One region of the uncultured Zoogloea sp. genome, then DNA from elsewhere that is predicted to be linked to it. Evidence: predicted binding sites of a transcription regulator. Region 1 holds the regulator's gene; each other region holds the start of a gene.

Evidence for each region. The regulator LexA, encoded in region 1, represses DNA repair genes until DNA is damaged. The targets are predictions, from matches to a motif close to ACTGTATNTANATACAGT.
Region 2: a site for LexA is predicted at 2,008-2,025, ahead of recA (recombinase RecA). Genes of this name have one in related genera too.
Region 3: a site for LexA is predicted at 3,478-3,495, ahead of Q0672_RS18860 (PA0069 family radical SAM protein). Genes of this name have one in related genera too.

The regions. Positions count from the first base shown of each region.
Region 1 is NZ_CALAYQ010000169.1:1,215-6,695, forward strand. It holds gene Q0672_RS18905 (ABC transporter ATP-binding protein) at 1-1,571, opposite strand, end outside; gene Q0672_RS18910 (peptidylprolyl isomerase) at 1,662-2,141, opposite strand; gene Q0672_RS18915 (peroxiredoxin) at 2,107-2,694, opposite strand; gene lexA (transcriptional repressor LexA) at 2,981-3,583, shown strand; gene imuA (translesion DNA synthesis-associated protein ImuA) at 3,695-4,447, shown strand; gene Q0672_RS18930 (DNA polymerase Y family protein) at 4,383-5,481, shown strand, end outside.
Region 2 is NZ_CALAYQ010000024.1:31,433-36,913, forward strand. It holds gene lptB (LPS export ABC transporter ATP-binding protein) at 1-402, opposite strand, end outside; gene recX (recombination regulator RecX) at 389-838, opposite strand; gene recA (recombinase RecA) at 867-1,901, opposite strand; gene Q0672_RS02400 (CinA family protein) at 2,076-2,561, opposite strand; gene Q0672_RS02405 (phosphatidylglycerophosphatase A) at 2,561-3,040, opposite strand; gene thiL (thiamine-phosphate kinase) at 3,037-4,005, opposite strand; gene nusB (transcription antitermination factor NusB) at 4,035-4,511, opposite strand; gene ribH (6,7-dimethyl-8-ribityllumazine synthase) at 4,508-4,978, opposite strand; gene ribBA (bifunctional 3,4-dihydroxy-2-butanone-4-phosphate synthase/GTP cyclohydrolase II) at 5,010-5,481, opposite strand, start outside.
Region 3 is NZ_CALAYQ010000168.1:24,298-29,778, forward strand. It holds gene gluQRS (tRNA glutamyl-Q(34) synthetase GluQRS) at 1-139, opposite strand, end outside; gene Q0672_RS18850 (diguanylate cyclase) at 345-2,270, shown strand; gene aroG (3-deoxy-7-phosphoheptulonate synthase AroG) at 2,272-3,354, opposite strand; gene Q0672_RS18860 (PA0069 family radical SAM protein) at 3,510-4,586, shown strand; gene Q0672_RS18865 (hypothetical protein) at 4,618-5,163, opposite strand; gene Q0672_RS18870 (type IV pili methyl-accepting chemotaxis transducer N-terminal domain-containing protein) at 5,168-5,481, opposite strand, start outside.

The DNA of each region.
Region 1 (5,481 bases):
TTCGGCGACACCGCCAGCGCCCGGGCGATGGCGATGCGCTGACGCTGGCCACCGGAGAACTCGTGGGGAAAACGATGGCGCATGGCCGAATCGAGCCCGACCCGACGCAGCAGCCCGTCGATACGAGCAGATCGGGCCGACATATCAGGTTCGACACCCAGCGTCAGCATCCCTTCTTCAAGAATATCGCCCACGCGCATGCGCGGATTGAGCGACGCAAAAGGATCCTGGAAGATCATCTGCAGATCGCGCCGCAGTGGCTGCCACTGGCGCGGCGACAAGGCCAGAAGATCGTGCTCGCCATAATGGGCACTGCCGCCACTGGATGGCACCAGCTTGAGCAGCGCCTTGCCGGCCGTGGTCTTGCCGCAACCGGATTCGCCGACCAGCGCCAGCGTCTCTCCGGCGGGCACGTCGAGCGAAACGCCGTCCACCGCCTTGACGTAACCCACCACGCGCCGAAACAACCCCTTCCGCACCGGGAAGTGAACCTGTAGCGCATCCACCTCGAGCGCCTTGCCCTCACTCGCGTGACGGGTGAGCACCGCATCGGGCTGACGGGGCGATTCGACCCAGCCCATCTTTTCGACCGGATCATATAGATGGCAGCGCACCGCCTGCTCGCCCACGCCGTGCATGGCGGGCGCCACACGTCGACAACGTTCATGGACCTGCGGGCAACGATCGGCAAAGCGGCAACCCGGGTGACGCTCGCCCAACCTGGGAACCTGCCCGACCAGCGTCTCCAGCGCCCTGCCCCGCTGCTCCGACGTGGGGAGCGCGGCGAACAGCTTGCGTGAATAGGGGTGCAGCGGTTCGCTGAAGAAGACTTCCCGCGGCCCCGTCTCGACGAGCTCGCCAGCGTACATCACGCCAACCCGATGGGCCATCCGCGAGACCACGCCCAGATCGTGAGTGATCAGCAGCATGCCCATGCCGCGGCTTGCCTGCAGCTCTGCCAGCAGATCGAGCACCTGGGCCTGGATCGTCACATCGAGGGCCGTGGTCGGCTCATCGGCGATCAGCACCTTTGGATCGCCGGCCAGGGCGATGGCGATCATCACCCGCTGCTTCATGCCGCCAGAGAGCTGGAACGGGTACTCCCCCAGACGACGCGCGGGATCGGGGATGCCGACGGCCGTGAGCAGCCGTTCGGCTTCATCCCAGGCCGGACGGCCATGCAGCCCCCGATGGCGGACGAGCACCTCGCCGATCTGGTCGCCGACGGTCATCACCGGATTGAGGCTGGTAGCCGGCTCCTGGAAGATCATGGCCAGCCGGTTGCCGCGCACATCGCGCATCTGCGTCTCGGGCATGGTGTGCAGGGCCTCGTCGCCCAGCACGATCGACCCGGCGGTGATCCGTCCGCCGGCGGGCAACAGCCCCATGCAGGCAAGCGCCGTCATCGACTTGCCGCAGCCCGATTCGCCCACCAGCGCCAGCGTGCGTCCCGCCGACACCTCGAAGCTGATGCCATCCACCGGACGCAGAGGTTTGTCCCTCGGCCCGAGTTCAACCCGTAACTGCTCGACCTTCAGCAAGCTTTGAGCTTCCATTTGGAGTCTGCACATCCCAAAGAAAACGGACCGCCAGGCGGTCCGCTCGAATCCATGAACCGGCCGAGAACCCGGGCACCTTCGCACCCCTCAGCCGACATGAGATCAGTGGTGATGACCACCTTCGCCATGCACATGGCCGTGGCCGATTTCTTCGGCGCTGGCGGCGCGCACGCTCTTCACGGTGATGTCGAAAATCAGCGCGGTACCGGCAAGAGGATGGTTGCCATCGACAACCACCTTGCCGTCGGCGATGTCGGTGATGCGGTAGACCATTTCCTCGTCGTCGTTGTCGCCAACGCGCTCAAAAGACATGCCCACTTCGATGTTGTCCGGGAACAGGGAGGCGTCTTCCACCAGCACCAGCTCTTCGTCGAACTCACCAAACGCATCTTCCGGTGCCAGCTTGATGGTCAGCTTCTCGCCGACCTGCTTGCCGTGGAGCGCTTCCTCGATCACGGCGAAGATGCCGTCGTAACCGCCATGGAGGTACACCAGCGGGTGGTGACCGTCGTCGATCATGTTGCCATCCGGGTCCTTGACCGAGTAATCAAGCGTGACGACCGTGTTCTTGGCGATTTCCATTTACATTCCTTGAGTTGAGTTGCTTTACCAGCTGAAAGACTTCGGCCGCGTGGCCACGGGGATTCACATCGTGCAGCACATGGCGGAGCACGCCATCACTGGAAATGATGAAGGTCGAACGACGCACGCTGCGTTTCATGACGCCATCCACCACCGCCGACTGCCACACACCGTAAAGCCTGCACACGTCGCCATCTTCGTCGGACAAGAGCTCGACCGACAGGCCATGCTGGTCGCGAAAATCAGCGTGGGTGAGGCAGTCATCGGGGCTGATGCCGATCACGATACATTTTTCCTTCGCGAAATCGGCATCGTGATCACTGAAATCGATCGCCTGACGAGTGCAGCCGGGCGTGTTGTCACGGGGGTAGAAATACAGCACAACGTGGTGGGTGCCCAGCACCGACGCCAGATCGAACATTTCCATGTCGGCATCGGGCAGGGAAAAGAGCGGTGCAGGCTGACCTTCGGTCGGGGCTACCGCTTCGGCGGGGGATTCTAACCGAGCCGCCTTGAGAACTCTACCCGAAGCGTGTTGAGGGCTGACAAGCATGAAAATCTCCTCTGGGGGCTGAGGGCCCGGCAAGCGGAGCCCTGCTGATTAGGCGATTCGGACACGTGCTGTTCTCAGTTCTTCTTGTCTTTGCTTATGATGCCTCGTCAGGCTATTGGCGCGCGACGGGCACCCTTGAATGAATAGTCCATTGGCGCCCCGGCCTCAAGCGCTTTGTCTTCAGATTTTGATGTTTATCACGAGCAGAGCCCCCCCGGAAAGCCCATCTACAGCTTGTCATGCGCAAAACGCTGTATATAATTACATAAGACTTCAGGAGTATGCCGTGTCCGAACAACTCACCGCCCGTCAGCAAGAAATCCTTCAACTCATTCGCGATACCGTCGAGCACGAAGGTCGCCCGCCCACGCGGGCGGAAATCTGTACTGCGTTTGGCTTCAAATCCCCCAACGCTGCCGAAACCCATCTGCGCGCTCTCGCCAGCAAGGGTGTCATCTCGCTGGAAGAAGGCCGTGCCCGGGGCATCCGTCTCGTCGAATCCCTCGGCCTGCCCCTCGTCGGGCGGGTAGCTGCAGGTAGCCCGATTCTTGCCGCCGAGCACATCCAGCGCCGCTTCCATGTTGACCCCAACATGTTCTCGCCCCGAGCCGACTACCTGCTCCAGGTTCGCGGCCAGAGCATGCGCGACGCCGGCATCCTCGACGGCGATCTGCTCGCCGTCCACCGCACCACCGAAGCCCGGGACGGCCAGATCATCGTGGCCCGCATGGAAGACGACGTCACCGTGAAACGCCTGTCCCGCAAGGGGCCGATCGTCGAACTCCTGCCGGCCAACCCCGACTTTGAACCCATCATTGTCGACACCCGCAACGAGCCGCTGGAAATCGAAGGCCTCGCGGTCGGTCTGATCCGCAACGACAGCCTCTGATCCTCGTCAGCACAAACGGTTGCCCTGCCCTGCAATCGGCAGGCAACCGCGCAGCGGCACCTGGCGCGCAAGGCATGAAGCGTTCAATAACAGCCTAGTTCATTTATTGCCATGGCGCCTCCGGCTGTTTCTGTCCTTCGTTCCCCAGACGCGTTGCAGCATCTTGTGTGGCGTGGCGATCAGGTTGCCTCGGCAGCGCCCGGCATTGCCACCGGCCATGCCGCCCTGGATGCCGTGCTGCCCGGCAAGGGCTGGCCGGTCGGCGCACTCACCGAGATCCTCGTTCCCCATACCGGTGTCGGTGAGCTCGGACTGATCCTGCCCCTGCTCCAGCGGGTGCCCGAAAGGCGCTGGGCCGTCTGCATTGCGCCGCCAGGCCAGCTTTATGCGCCGGCCCTCTCTAGCGCGGGCATTCCCCTCGAGCGGCTGCTCCTCGTTGATGCCGAAAGCCCCGCCCATGCCCGCTGGGCGGCCCGCCAGTCGCTCAACTCCCATAGCTGCGCAGCCGTCGTGATGTGGCTGGCCGAGGCCGACAACGGCGCCCTTCGCCGACTTCAGCTGGCTGCTGAAGAAAGCGCCACGACACTCATCCTGATACGGCCTGCCACAGTGGCGGGCCAACCATCGCCAGCAGTGCTGCGTCTTGCGCTTACGGCACGGGATGGCGGGGTGGACGTGCGCGTGCTCAAGCGCCGCGGCCCACAACTGGCCGGCCCGGTCGCCATTGATCTGCCCCGACTGCCCGTCAGGCCGGCGCCATCGCCCCAATCCACCCAGCCTTCCGGTCATGCCGTCATCCATGCTCTGGTGCGCCCTCTACCTGCCCGATCTGCCCCTGCAGGTCTTCGCACGGGGGCAGGCTGAAGCCGGGCCACTGGCGGTTCTCAGCCCCCGTCCGCGCCAGCGCGTACTGGCAGCAACGCCTGCCGCCCGGGCCTGCGGAATCGAAGCCGGGCTCAAACGCGCCAGCGCCCTGGCGCTCCTGCCCAGCCTGACACTGATTGATCGGGATATCGCCCGGGAAACCGCCGCCCTTGCAGAGATCGCGGGCTGGGCCGGGCGCTTCACCTCGTCAGTCAGCCTTGATCCGCCCGCCACCCTGCAACTCGAGATCCGCGCCAGTCTGCGTCTCTTCGGCGGGCTCGACCCTGCCTGCGCAGCCATCGCCGACGGCCTGACCGAGCTGGGCTTCACCGCCCGGCTCGCCGTAGCACCAACCCCGCTGGCTGCCCGCTGGCTGGCCCGCTGCGCCCCGGGCAGCCAGATCACCGACCCCGCAAAGTTGCCGGAAACCCTCGACGCCCTGCCCCTCGGCACCCTGGCCGACGAGCCCGGCCTCGGCGCGGACACCCTCGAACTCCTCACCGGCATCGGCGCCCGCTGCCTGGGTGATGTCCGCTGCCTGCCCCGCAGCGGACTCGCCCGGCGTCAGGCCCAGGCGATCACCGATCTGCTCGATCGCGCCTACGGCGCCACACCCGACCCGCGTCGGTGGTATGTCGCACCGGAACACTACACCGCCAGCCTGCCCCTGCCAGCGCCCAGCGATCAGGTGGATACCCTGCTCTTCGCCGTACGCCGCCTGCTCGGTGGGCTGGGCGGATGGCTGGACGGACGTCAGGCCGGGCTAGAGCGTTTCTCCCTGGTGCTGGAATTCGAAGCCCTCACCAGCGCTCATCGGGGCCTCGCGCGGGAGGCCCGGCTCGACATCGTGCTCGGCACCCTTACCCGCGACATGGCCCGCTGCCAGCTGCTGGCCCGTGAGCATCTGAGCCGCCAGGCCCTGCCCGCACCGGTGGACACCGTACGCATCGAGGCCGACGCACCGCGCCCCATCGCCCCGCCCCGCAGCGATCTGTTCGATGCCAAAGCCGGCGAAGACGGCGACCCCGACCTCC
Region 2 (5,481 bases), on a different contig from region 1:
CGCGGTGTTGTCGCGCAGGTGTTCGATGCCCAGCTCGCCGAGGAGCTGTTCGAGGCGTTCGGCCATTTCGGCCTTGCTGAGCTTCTGCAGTTCGAGCACGGCCTGAATGTTCTCGGCCACGGTGAGCTTGCGGAAGACGCTCATCTCCTGGGGCAGGTAGGACAGGCCGAGGCGGGCGCGCTGGTGGATCGGGCGATGGGTCAGCACCTGGTCGTCGAGGGTGATCTCGCCGCCATCGGCGACCACCAGGCCGACGATCATGTAGAAGCAGGTCGTCTTGCCGGCGCCGTTGGGGCCGAGCAGGCCGACCACTTCGCCACTGCCGACGTCGAAGGAGACGTCGTGGACGACGGTGCGGGCCTTGTACTTCTTGCGCAGGTTGCTGACTTTAAGCAGGCTCATCGCCGGGGTGTTCTTTCAGGACTCTACGAATGATTTCGGTCGAGAAGCCGCGACCTTGAAGAAAACGCGCCTGGCGCGCCCATTCTCGCGCGTCTGCCGGTGCTGCGGCGAACTTTCGGCGATGGATGTCGCAGGCGCGTTCGAATTCACTTTCCGGACAGTTGTCGGCAATGGCCAGGCCGATCTGCTCGGCGTCGACGCCGCGCCGGGCGAGCTCGCTCTTGAGCCGGGAGGCGCCGAAGCGGGCCGCCTTGGCGCGCACGTAGGCATCGGCGAAGCGGGCGTCGGAGAGGAGGCCAAGCTCGACCAGACGGTCGAGTTCGGCGCTCACCTCTTCCTCGCTGCCGAGGGTGCCCAGCTTGCGGGCGAGCTCGGCGCGGGAATGCTCCCGCTGGGCCAGGCAGCGCAGGGCCCGCTCATGCAGACTGGTGGCCATGGACGACGGTGTTTCCTGCCGGAGACGTTCAGGCTGCCGCGGCGGGGGCGGCGGGCGTGATCACGGCCATCTCAGGCAGCCCGACGGCGACGCGGATCTTGTTTTCGATCTCGCGGGCGATGTGCGGGTTGCTCTTGAGGAATTCGCGGGCGTTGTCCTTGCCCTGGCCGATCTTCTCGCCGTTGTAGGCGTACCAGGCGCCGGACTTGTCCACGAACTTGTGCTGGACGCCCAGGTCGATGATCTCGCCCTCGCGGGAGGTGCCTTCGCCGTACAGGATGTCGAACAGGGTTTCGCGGAACGGGGGCGCGACCTTGTTCTTGACGACCTTGACCTTGGTTTCGGAGCCGATCACCTCGTCGTTCTTCTTGATGGTGCCGATGCGGCGGATGTCCATCCGCACCGAGGCGTAGAACTTGAGGGCGTTGCCGCCGGTGGTGGTCTCGGGGCTGCCGAACATCACGCCGATCTTCATCCGGATCTGGTTGATGAAGATGACCAGGGTGTTGGTGCGCTTGATGTTGGCGGTGAGCTTGCGCAGGGCCTGGGACATCAGGCGGGCCTGCAGGCCGGGGAGCTGATCGCCCATCTCGCCTTCGATTTCGGCCTTCGGGGTGAGGGCTGCGACGGAGTCGATCACGACCACGTCAACGCCACCGGAGCGCACCAGCATGTCGGCGATCTCGAGGGCCTGTTCGCCGGTGTCGGGCTGGGAGATCAGGAGGTCGCCGATATTGACCCCGAGCTTCTGGGCGTAGGTGACGTCCAGCGCGTGTTCGGCGTCGATGAAGGCGGCGGTGCCGCCGAGCTTCTGCATTTCGGAGACGACCTGGAGGGTGAGGGTCGTCTTGCCGGACGATTCGGGACCGTAGATTTCCACGACCCGGCCGCGGGGCAGACCGCCGATGCCGAGGGCGATGTCGAGGCCCAGGGAGCCGGTGGAGACGGTCTGGATGTCGCTTTCGACTTCGCCGTCGCCCAGGCGCATGATCGAGCCCTTGCCGAACTGCTTTTCGATCTGGGAAAGCGCGGCGGCGAGGGCCTTGGCCTTGTTGTCATCCATCTGTCGTGATCCTTGTAAAAAGGGTTTTGGAGATTATGGCACAGAGTTTGCGTGCGGGTGATCGCGCGTCGTCACGAGAGGTATCGGAGCGAAGAAAGTCGCGCAGACTGGTATTTTATACAGTTGCAGCGGAACGTCTACCGGATTTGCCAAGACCTTGATGCGGATGGGATTTCAGGCGTAGCGGCGGATGAGTTCGGTGAGGGCGAACACCACTGCCTGGCGGCGGACGGCCTCCCGGTCGCCGTCGAAGCGGCAGGTGGCGGTCTGGGGGGATTCGCCGGTCCGGCCCCAGCCGAAGCACACGGTGCCGACGGGTTTGTCGGCTGATCCGCCCCCCGGGCCGGCGATGCCGGAGATCGACAGGGCGAGGTCGGCCTCGGCCCGTTCGAGGGTGCCGCGGACCATCGCCGCGGTGGTCGGCTCGCTGACCGCGCCGTGGCGGGCGAGGGTCATTGGCGAGACGCCGAGCAGCGCGCACTTGGCGTCGTTGGAGTAGGTGATGAAGCCGCAGTCGAACCAGCCGGAGCTGCCGGCGGTGACGGTGACGACCTCGGCGACCCAGCCGCCGGTGCACGATTCGGCGGTGGCGAGGCGCCAGCTGCGGGCGGCGAGGTGGTCGCCGACGAGGCGGGAGAGGGTTTCGAGCTGGGCGTCCATTAACCGAGGAACCTCACGAGCAGGGCCAGCGCGAGCAGGGTGTAGCCGGCGGCGATGAGATCATCGAGCATCACGCCGAAGCCGCCGCGGGTGCGGTCATCCACCCAGCGGATGGGCTGCGGCTTGACGATGTCGAAGAAGCGGAACAGCACGAAGGCGGTGAGCTGCCAGCCGAGGCCTTCGGGGGTGAGCCACAGGACCAGCCAGATGGCGACGATCTCGTCCCACACGATGCTGCCGTGGTCGGCGACGCCGAGGGCGCGGCCGGTGCGTTCGCAGGCGAGGATGCCAAACAGGATGCAGGCCACCAGCAGCCCGGCGAACAGGCCGTCGGTGAGCGGCGCGCGCACAAGGGGAAACAGCAGCCAGCCGGTCAGGGTGCCAGCGGTGCCGGGGCCCTTGGGCCACAGGCCGGAGCCGAAGCCAAGGGCGACGAAGTGGGCCGGATCGGACAGCAGGAAACGGACGTTGGGCTTCATGCGCCGTTGCCGAAGTGGTCGTAGCCTCGGGCGGCGAGCTCGCGCAGGGTGCCGCTGGTGTCGCGCAGATGCAGGCCACCGGTGGCTGGGGTGATGCTGCCGATGCGGTGCAGGGGCAGGGCCAGCCGGGCGGAAAGGTCGGCCAGGGCGGCGCGCTGGGTGGGCGGAGCGGTGAACAGCAGCTCGTAGTCGTCGCCGCCGCCGGTGCAAGCGGCGAAGGCCCGGGCGGGATCGCCGCAGGCGGCCACGAGGGGCGCGAGGGGCAGGTTGGCTTCGTCGATCACCGCGCCGACCGCGGAGCTTTCGAGGATGTGGTCGAGATCGCCCAGCAGGCCGTCGGAGACATCGAGCATGGCGCTGGCGATGCCGCGCAGGCCGAGGCCGAGGGCGACCCGCGGCTGAGGCCGGTGCAGGGCGGCGAGGCAGTCGTCGCGGTAGGTGTCGGCGAGGTGGGTGTCGCCGCGCAGGTGGGCCAGGCCCAGGGCCGCGCGCCCCGGGGCGCCGGACACCCACAGGTCGTCACCGGGCCGGGCGCCGCTGCGGGTGATGGCGGTGCCGGTGGGCACTTCGCCGAAGATCGTCGGGCACAGGTTGAGCGGGCCGCGGGTGGTGTCGCCGCCGATGGCGTCGATGTCGAAGGCTTCGCAGCAGGCGAAGAAGCCGCCCGCGAAGGCTTCGATCCAGGCTTCGTCGGCGCCGGGCAGGCTGGCCGCCAGCACTACCCAGCGGGGCTGGGCGCCCATGGCGGCGAGGTCGGAGACGTTGACCGCGAGGGTCTTCCAGCCGAGATCGGTGGGGTCGGTGTCGGGGAAGAAATGCGTTCCGGCCACCAACATGTCGGTGGAGATGGCCAGCTGCATGCCGGGGGCCGGGCGGATCAGCGCCGCGTCGTCGCCCACCGCCAGATCGGTGTGGCGGGCGGGACGGGTGAAGTGCCGGCGGATCAGGGCGAACTCGGACGGCATCGCGCGGGATGGTTCCGGCAGCTGGCGGGTCAGGCCGGCTTGTTGCCGCGGGCGGCCTGGCGCTCGCGGGCGTTGGCTTCGACCTCGTCGGCGCGCAGGCGGGCGGCGAGCTTGTCGAGCACGCCGTTCACGAACTTGTGGCCGTCGGTGCCGCCGAAGCCCTTGGCCAGCTCGATGGCCTCGTTGATGATGACCCGGTAGGGGGTTTCGGGGCGGTGGGCGAGCTCGAAGGTGGACATCAGCAGGATGCCGCGCTCGACCGGCGACAGCTCATTGAGCGGGCGCTCGATGTAGTTTGCGAAGCCGACCTGGAGTTCGGGCGCGTTGGTGATGGTGCCGCGCAGAAGGCCGACGAAGAGCTCGCGGTCACATTTGTCGAAGCCGGCGACTTCGGCCAGCTGGGATTCGATGGAGGTGACGGGCGACTGGTTGAGCAGCCACTGGTAAACGCCCTGCAGGGCGAACTCGCGGGCGCGGCGGCGGGGGGATTTGTTGGCGGGGCTCATGCCAGGGCCTTCAGGAGTCGGGCCATCTCGACGGCGGCCTGGGCGCAGTCGGCGCCCTTGACCTGCATGCGGGCGAGAGCCTGGTCGTCGTCTTCGGTGGTGAGGATGCCGTTGGCGACGGGCACGCCGGTGTCGAGGGCGACGCGGGTGATGCCGGCGCCTTGCTCGTTGGAGACGAGCTCGAAGTGGTAGGTCTCGCCGCGGATCACCGCGCCGAGGGCCACCAGGGCGTCGAAGCGGCCGCTCCGGGCCATCACCTGGAGGGTGAGGGGGGCTTCGAGGGCGCCGGGGACGGTGGCGATGGTGATGTCGTTCGCCGCGACGCCGAGGCGCTGCAGTTCGGCGGTGCAGGAGGACAGCAGGCCTTCGCACACGTCGAGGTTGAAGCGGCACATGACGACGCCCACCCGCAGGCCGCGGCCGTCGAGGTTGGGTTCGATTTCGGGGATGTTGTCGTAACGGGGCATGGTGTTACCTGAAAATGGAGTGGAGGCCGGGTCAGGCGTCGAGGGCCGCGTGGCCGACGACGGTGAGGCCGAAGCCGGTCATGCTGGGGATCTTCCGCGGGCTGGCCATCAGACGCATCTTGCCCACCTGCAGTTCGCGCAGGATCTGGGCGCCGACGCCGAACAGGCGCGGATCCCACTTCAGGGCGGCGCGCGGTGCGGTGGGGTCGGTGGCGAGCTGGGCGAGGAGTTCCTGGCCGCTCTGGGGGCGGTAGAGCAGGACGATCACGCCGTTGCCGTGCTGGGCGATGCGCTTGAGCGCGGCGTCGATCGGGAAGGTGTGGCGGCCGCTGGCGGGGTCGAGGAAGTCGAGCACCGAGACGGGTTCGTGGACGCGCACCAGGGTTTCGACCTCGGGCGAGATGGCGCCGTAGGTCATGGCGAGGTGAACATCGCCGGAGGTGCGGTCTTCGAAGGCCGACAGGCGGAAGTCGCCGTGGGGGGTGCTGACGGTCTTCTCGCTG
Region 3 (5,481 bases), on a different contig from region 1:
ACCGCCCCCCTGCTGCCCGGGCAGCCAGGCAGCTCCCCACCGCCGCAACGATGGACCCGAAGTGCAGCGGCCCGGTGGGCGACGGCGCAAATCGCCCGACCGGCAGGCCCGCGCCGGCCGCCAGTTCATGACTGTTCACAAAAACATGCCTTAACAAATTTTGACATTTCCTTTTAAATCATCAAGTTACTGAAATAGCGCAGGAAACCTATGACTTTCGGCATATTTCACCAAACCCGCGGGCCCTTGATAATCGCGCTGGCGCTGCGTTTCCGTCTACGCCCGTTTTGCCCCACATCCCGCCGCATCTGCCCAACCCAAAGCCTCGTACCGACGCCCGCCGCATGAAACTTGGCACGCTTGCCCTCCTCCGCCAGGAATCGCCACGCAGCCCAGCTACCGGCACAGGCACATCCTCCACCCACCGGGCGAGTCTCCCGCTGCTCCATCTGGGCATCCAGTTTGCCGCCATCGTAACCGTGCTGGCCCTGTGGCCCCACATGGGCAACCAGGACCCACTGCTCGCCTGGTGGCTCGGGCTCACACTCAGCCAGCTGCTGATGCTCGGCATGTCCCTGCCCGACGCCCAGGCCAGCCCGCAGCCCCGGCACGACGACGTTCCCCTGCGCAGCTACTTCTCTTCCGCCGGCCCGATCATCGGCGGCGCAGCCTGGGGCGCCCTCGCCCTGGTCGGCCCCTACGACGCGAGCCCCCAGTCCCAGGCGATCCTGTGTGTGGTCCTGTGCAGCGTCACGCTGGCCGGTACCGGGTTCAGCCGCAGCGTGAGCAGCTACTCGGCCTTCGCCGCCACGGTACTGCTGCCGCTGTTCATCCTGCTGGTGGCGAGCCCACCGGCGCGGGTGCCAGGCGCGGCCTTCTGGCTGCTGGCGTTCGCCGCCTTCGCACTGATCGTACGCAGCCTGCACACCGGCCGTGAAGGCCCTCCGCAGGATAGCCTGGCCGCGTTCGAAACCACCTTGATGCCCCACCAGGCCATGGTCGACAACGCCCGCGCCGCCATCGTGCTGTCCCGCGGCAACCGGGTCGAACTGTGCAACCGGCGCTTTGCCGAGATGATGCGCGTCGACGAGAGCGGCATCGCCGGGTCCCGCCTGCTGGATGGCTTCGAGAGCCGGGCCGACTGGCACCATCACGCCCGGGCCGCCGATACGGCGATCCGGCGTGGCAGCACCTATCACGCCTCGACGCGCCTCCGGCGCCGCGACGGCAGCGTGTTCTGGGCCGAGATCACCGGCCAGGCGATCGACCCGGAGAGCCACCCGCCCCAGGTGGTCTGGGTGGCCTTCGACGTGACCGAGAGGATGATGGACAGCGCCCGCGAGGAGCTGCTCGCCTCGCAGCTGCGCACGCTGATCGCCCGGAGCACCGACTGGTACTGGAAGACCGACCCCCAGCACCGCCTGATGCACGTCACCCACGAAGCGGAACGCACCAACGACACCCTCAAGGTCAACCTGGGCCGCAAGTGGTGGCAGCTCCACCGCCAGGGCGGCAACGCGCGCCCCGGTCAATCCGACGTGCGCGCGGCCTTCGAAGGCTGCAACGGCTTTCGCGACCTGCTGGTTGAACTGCCCAACGGCAACAACCCGCCCCTGTGGCTGAGCCTGTGCGGCACACCGCGCTTCAACGAGCACGGCGCCTTCCTGGGCCACCACGGTACCGCCATCGACGTGACCGAGCAGGTGCGCAGCACCGAACGGATCCGCCACCTGGCCTACCACGACGCCCTCACCGGCCTGCCCAACCGGCGCCTGCTGACCGACCGGCTGACCCTCGCAATCGCCCGCGCCCAGCGCTATTCCGAGCGGGTCGGGCTGCTCTTTGTCGATCTGGATGATTTCCGGCGCATCAACGACCTGGGCGGCCACGCCGCCGGCGACCAGGCCCTGCTGGAGATCGCCGACCGCCTGCGCACCTGCGTGCGCGCCTGCGACACCGTGGCGCGCCTGGGCAGCGATGAATTCGTGATCCTGCTGGCCGAGCTCGACGAAGCCGGCGACGCCAACCGGGTTGCGGCGAAGATCCTCAGCACCCTGCACGAGCCCCTCGCCGCCCACACCGCCTGCCATCCGGTCAGCACAAGCATCGGCGTGGCCACCTTCCCGGAAGACGCGACGAGCGCCGAAGATCTCATCAAGATGGCCGACACCCGGATGTTCCGCGCCAAGCGGCGCGGCGGGCAGCGCATCGAAGGACGGGACGGCGCCCATCCCGGCGTCGCCCCCAGCCTCGCCACGCTGCCCGTCTGAATCAGGCCGGTTCGGCGCGCCGCACCCGGCGCTGACGCACGGCCTCGGCCAGCACGTCGAGCACCACCAGGCTGTCTTCCCAGCCGATGCACGCGTCGGTGATGCTCTTGCCGTACTCCAGCTCCACGCCCGGCTTCAGATCCTGACGACCTTCCTTAAGGTGGGATTCGACCATCACGCCCATGATGCGGTCGTTGCCGGCCGCCATCTGACCCGCCACGTCCCGCGCCACCTCCACCTGCAGCTTGTGCTGCTTGCGGCTGTTGGCGTGGGAGAAATCGATCATCAGCTTGCCCTGCACGCCCGCGGCGGAAAGCTCCTTGCAGGCCGCATCGACGCTGGCCGCGTCGAAGTTGGGGCCGGCGCCGCCGCGCAGGATCAGGTGACAGTCTTCGTTGCCGGCGGTGGACACGATGGCCGAGTGACCGGCCTTGGTCACCGACAGGAAGTGATGCGGCGCCTGGGCGGCCTTGATCGCATCCACGGCGATGCGCACGTTGCCATCGGTGCCGTTCTTGAAGCCCACCGGGCACGACAGGCCGGAGGCCAGCTCGCGGTGCACCTGGCTCTCGGTGGTGCGGGCACCGATGGCGCCCCAGGCGATCAGGTCAGCGATGTATTGCGGCGTGATCATGTCGAGGAATTCGGTGGCCGCCGACAGGCCCAGCTCGTTGATCTCGGCCAGCAGCTGGCGCGCCAGACGCAGGCCTTCGTTGATCGCGAAGCTGCCGTCCAGGTGCGGATCGTTGATCAGGCCCTTCCAGCCAACGGTGGTGCGCGGCTTCTCGAAGTACACCCGCATCACGATCAGCAGGTCGTCCTTCAGGCGCTCGGCCTCGACCTTCAGGCGGCGGGCGTATTCCATCGCCGCGGCGTAGTCATGGATCGAGCACGGGCCAATCACAACCAGCAGGCGGTCGTCGGCGCCAAACAGGATGCGGTGGATCGCCGTGCGCGCCTCGAAAGTGGTCGCCGCGGCCTTGGGCGATGCCGGAAACTCGCGCAGCACATGGGCGGGCGGGGCGAGCTCCTTGATGGCCTTGATACGGACGTCGTCGATGTGGATTTTCGAGGAGGCGTGCATGGTGAATCCTGTCGGCTTTGCTTGAGGGAATCGGCAATTCTAGCCGATGCGCCCGCCCCGTAACACGACGCCCTTCCCGTCGGCATGAATTGCGGCGCATCTGGCACCGACGCGCAGCCTTGAACTGTATTTTTATATAGTCTAATCTTGGCAAGATGAAGCCCCCAAGCCTGCCCCGCGGCCGCGGCAGCCGCCTCAATCCGGGCGACCGCTTTGCCGACTGGCAGCGCGCCGCCTTCGACGACGGCTGGGCCGACGACGTAGCGGATGAGCCCGATCACGGCCCGGCCACCACCCTGCTCCTCGACAAGGCCCGCTCGGTGATCGTCCGCAACGCCTCGCCCGACGTGCCCTTTGCCCAGTCGATCAACCCCTACAGGGGTTGCGAGCACGGCTGCGCCTACTGTTTCGCGCGCCCGGGCCATGCCTATCTAGGCCTCTCGCCGGGGCTGGATTTCGAGACGAAGATCGCCTGGAAACCCGACGCGCCGGCTGTGCTGCGGCGGGAGCTCGCCGCCCCCGGCTACCGCTGCCAGCCCGTTGCGCTGGGCATCAACACCGACGGCTGGCAGCCCGTCGAGCGGCGCCTGGGCCTGACCCGCCAGCTGCTGGCGATCCTTGCCGAAACCCGCCACCCGGTGTCCATCGTCACCAAGTCGGCGCTGATCGAGCGGGACATCGACCTCCTCGCCGATCTCGCCCGGGACGGGCTGGTGCAGGTGATGTTCTCGGTCACCACCCTCGATCCATGCCTCGCCCGCCAGCTCGAACCCCGCGCCGCCAGCCCGGCCCGGCGTCTGGCCGCCATGGCCCGGCTGCACGACGCCGGCGTGCCGGTGGGCGTGCTCTTCGCCCCGCTGATCCCGGCGATCAACGATCATGAAATGGAAAAGGTGCTCGAAGCGGCGCAGGCAGCCGGCGCCGATACGGCCGGCTACGTGCTGCTGCGTCTGCCGCGGGAGCTGCGGGCGTTGTTCGAGGACTGGCTCGTCGCCCATTACCCGGACCGGGCGGGCCATGTGCTGAGCCTGCTGCGCCAGCTTCGGGGTGGGGAACTCAACGACAGCCGCTTCGGCCACCGGATGCGCGGCGAGGGCGTGTTTGCCGATCTGTACAGCCAGCGCCTGCGGCGCTGCTGCGAGCGGCTCGGGCTCAATCGCAACCGCCGTCAGCTGGTCACCACGGCCTTCCGGCCGCCGGGGCGAGACGACGGTCAACTCGCGCTGTTCTGATCAGCGCGCCAAACAGCCCGAGCAACAACTTTCAGCGGCGGATCTGCACGCCCCACCCGAAGCCGCCGCCGTAACCACGGCGCCCAGGGTAGCCGTAGGGCCACATGGGGTCGCGGTAGGGCGAGTAGTAAGGAGAGTAGGTCGGGCCATAGTAGGCGCGACGGCGGCGCTCCTCTTCGGCCCGGGCGCGGTCTGCCGCCTCGATCCGGGCGGTGTCGGCACGCACCTTGTCGGCGGTGGCCTGGTCTTGCGCCCAGCGCGCCTGGGCGGCGGCAAGCTCGTCCAGCACCGCCGGGGCCACGCCCTGGCCGGCGAGGCGGGCACGCTCCTCGGGCGTCACCGCAAGATGGGTGCCGGTGCTGCGGATGTCCTCGATCAGCGCGGCGGGCGCCTCGCCCGCCCTGGAGCGCTGGATGATCTGCTCGATCGTCAGCGGCCCGGCGCGTCTTGCGGCGGCGATGGCCTCCAGCTCGCCCGGGCTCAATCGATCGGCGGAAGGCGCCACCCGCGGAGCAGCACACCCGGCCAGCACCGCCACCGATGCCGCAGCCGCCGCAAGCCATCCAAGACGCTTCATGGGCTCAGCTGGCGATCTTTTCATAGAGCGACACGACCGCGTCCATCTGTTCCAGGATGCGCTCGCTGGTGGTCGCCACATCGGCCGCGGCTTTCTTCAGATCGCCGGATGCGCGCAGGCTCAGGGCATTCTGGAAGAAGAACCACTGCTGCTCCACCAGCCCCAGCTCGGACTTGATCTGAGCGGTGTTCTGGGGCGCGGTCTTGAGCTCGTCCAGGGCCTTGGCGAACTCCTTCATCGCCCCGTCAAGCATCTCCCGGGCGGGCTCGGGATTGACGCCCACCTGCCGGAAGAAATAGGCCTTGGCCATCCGCTGGG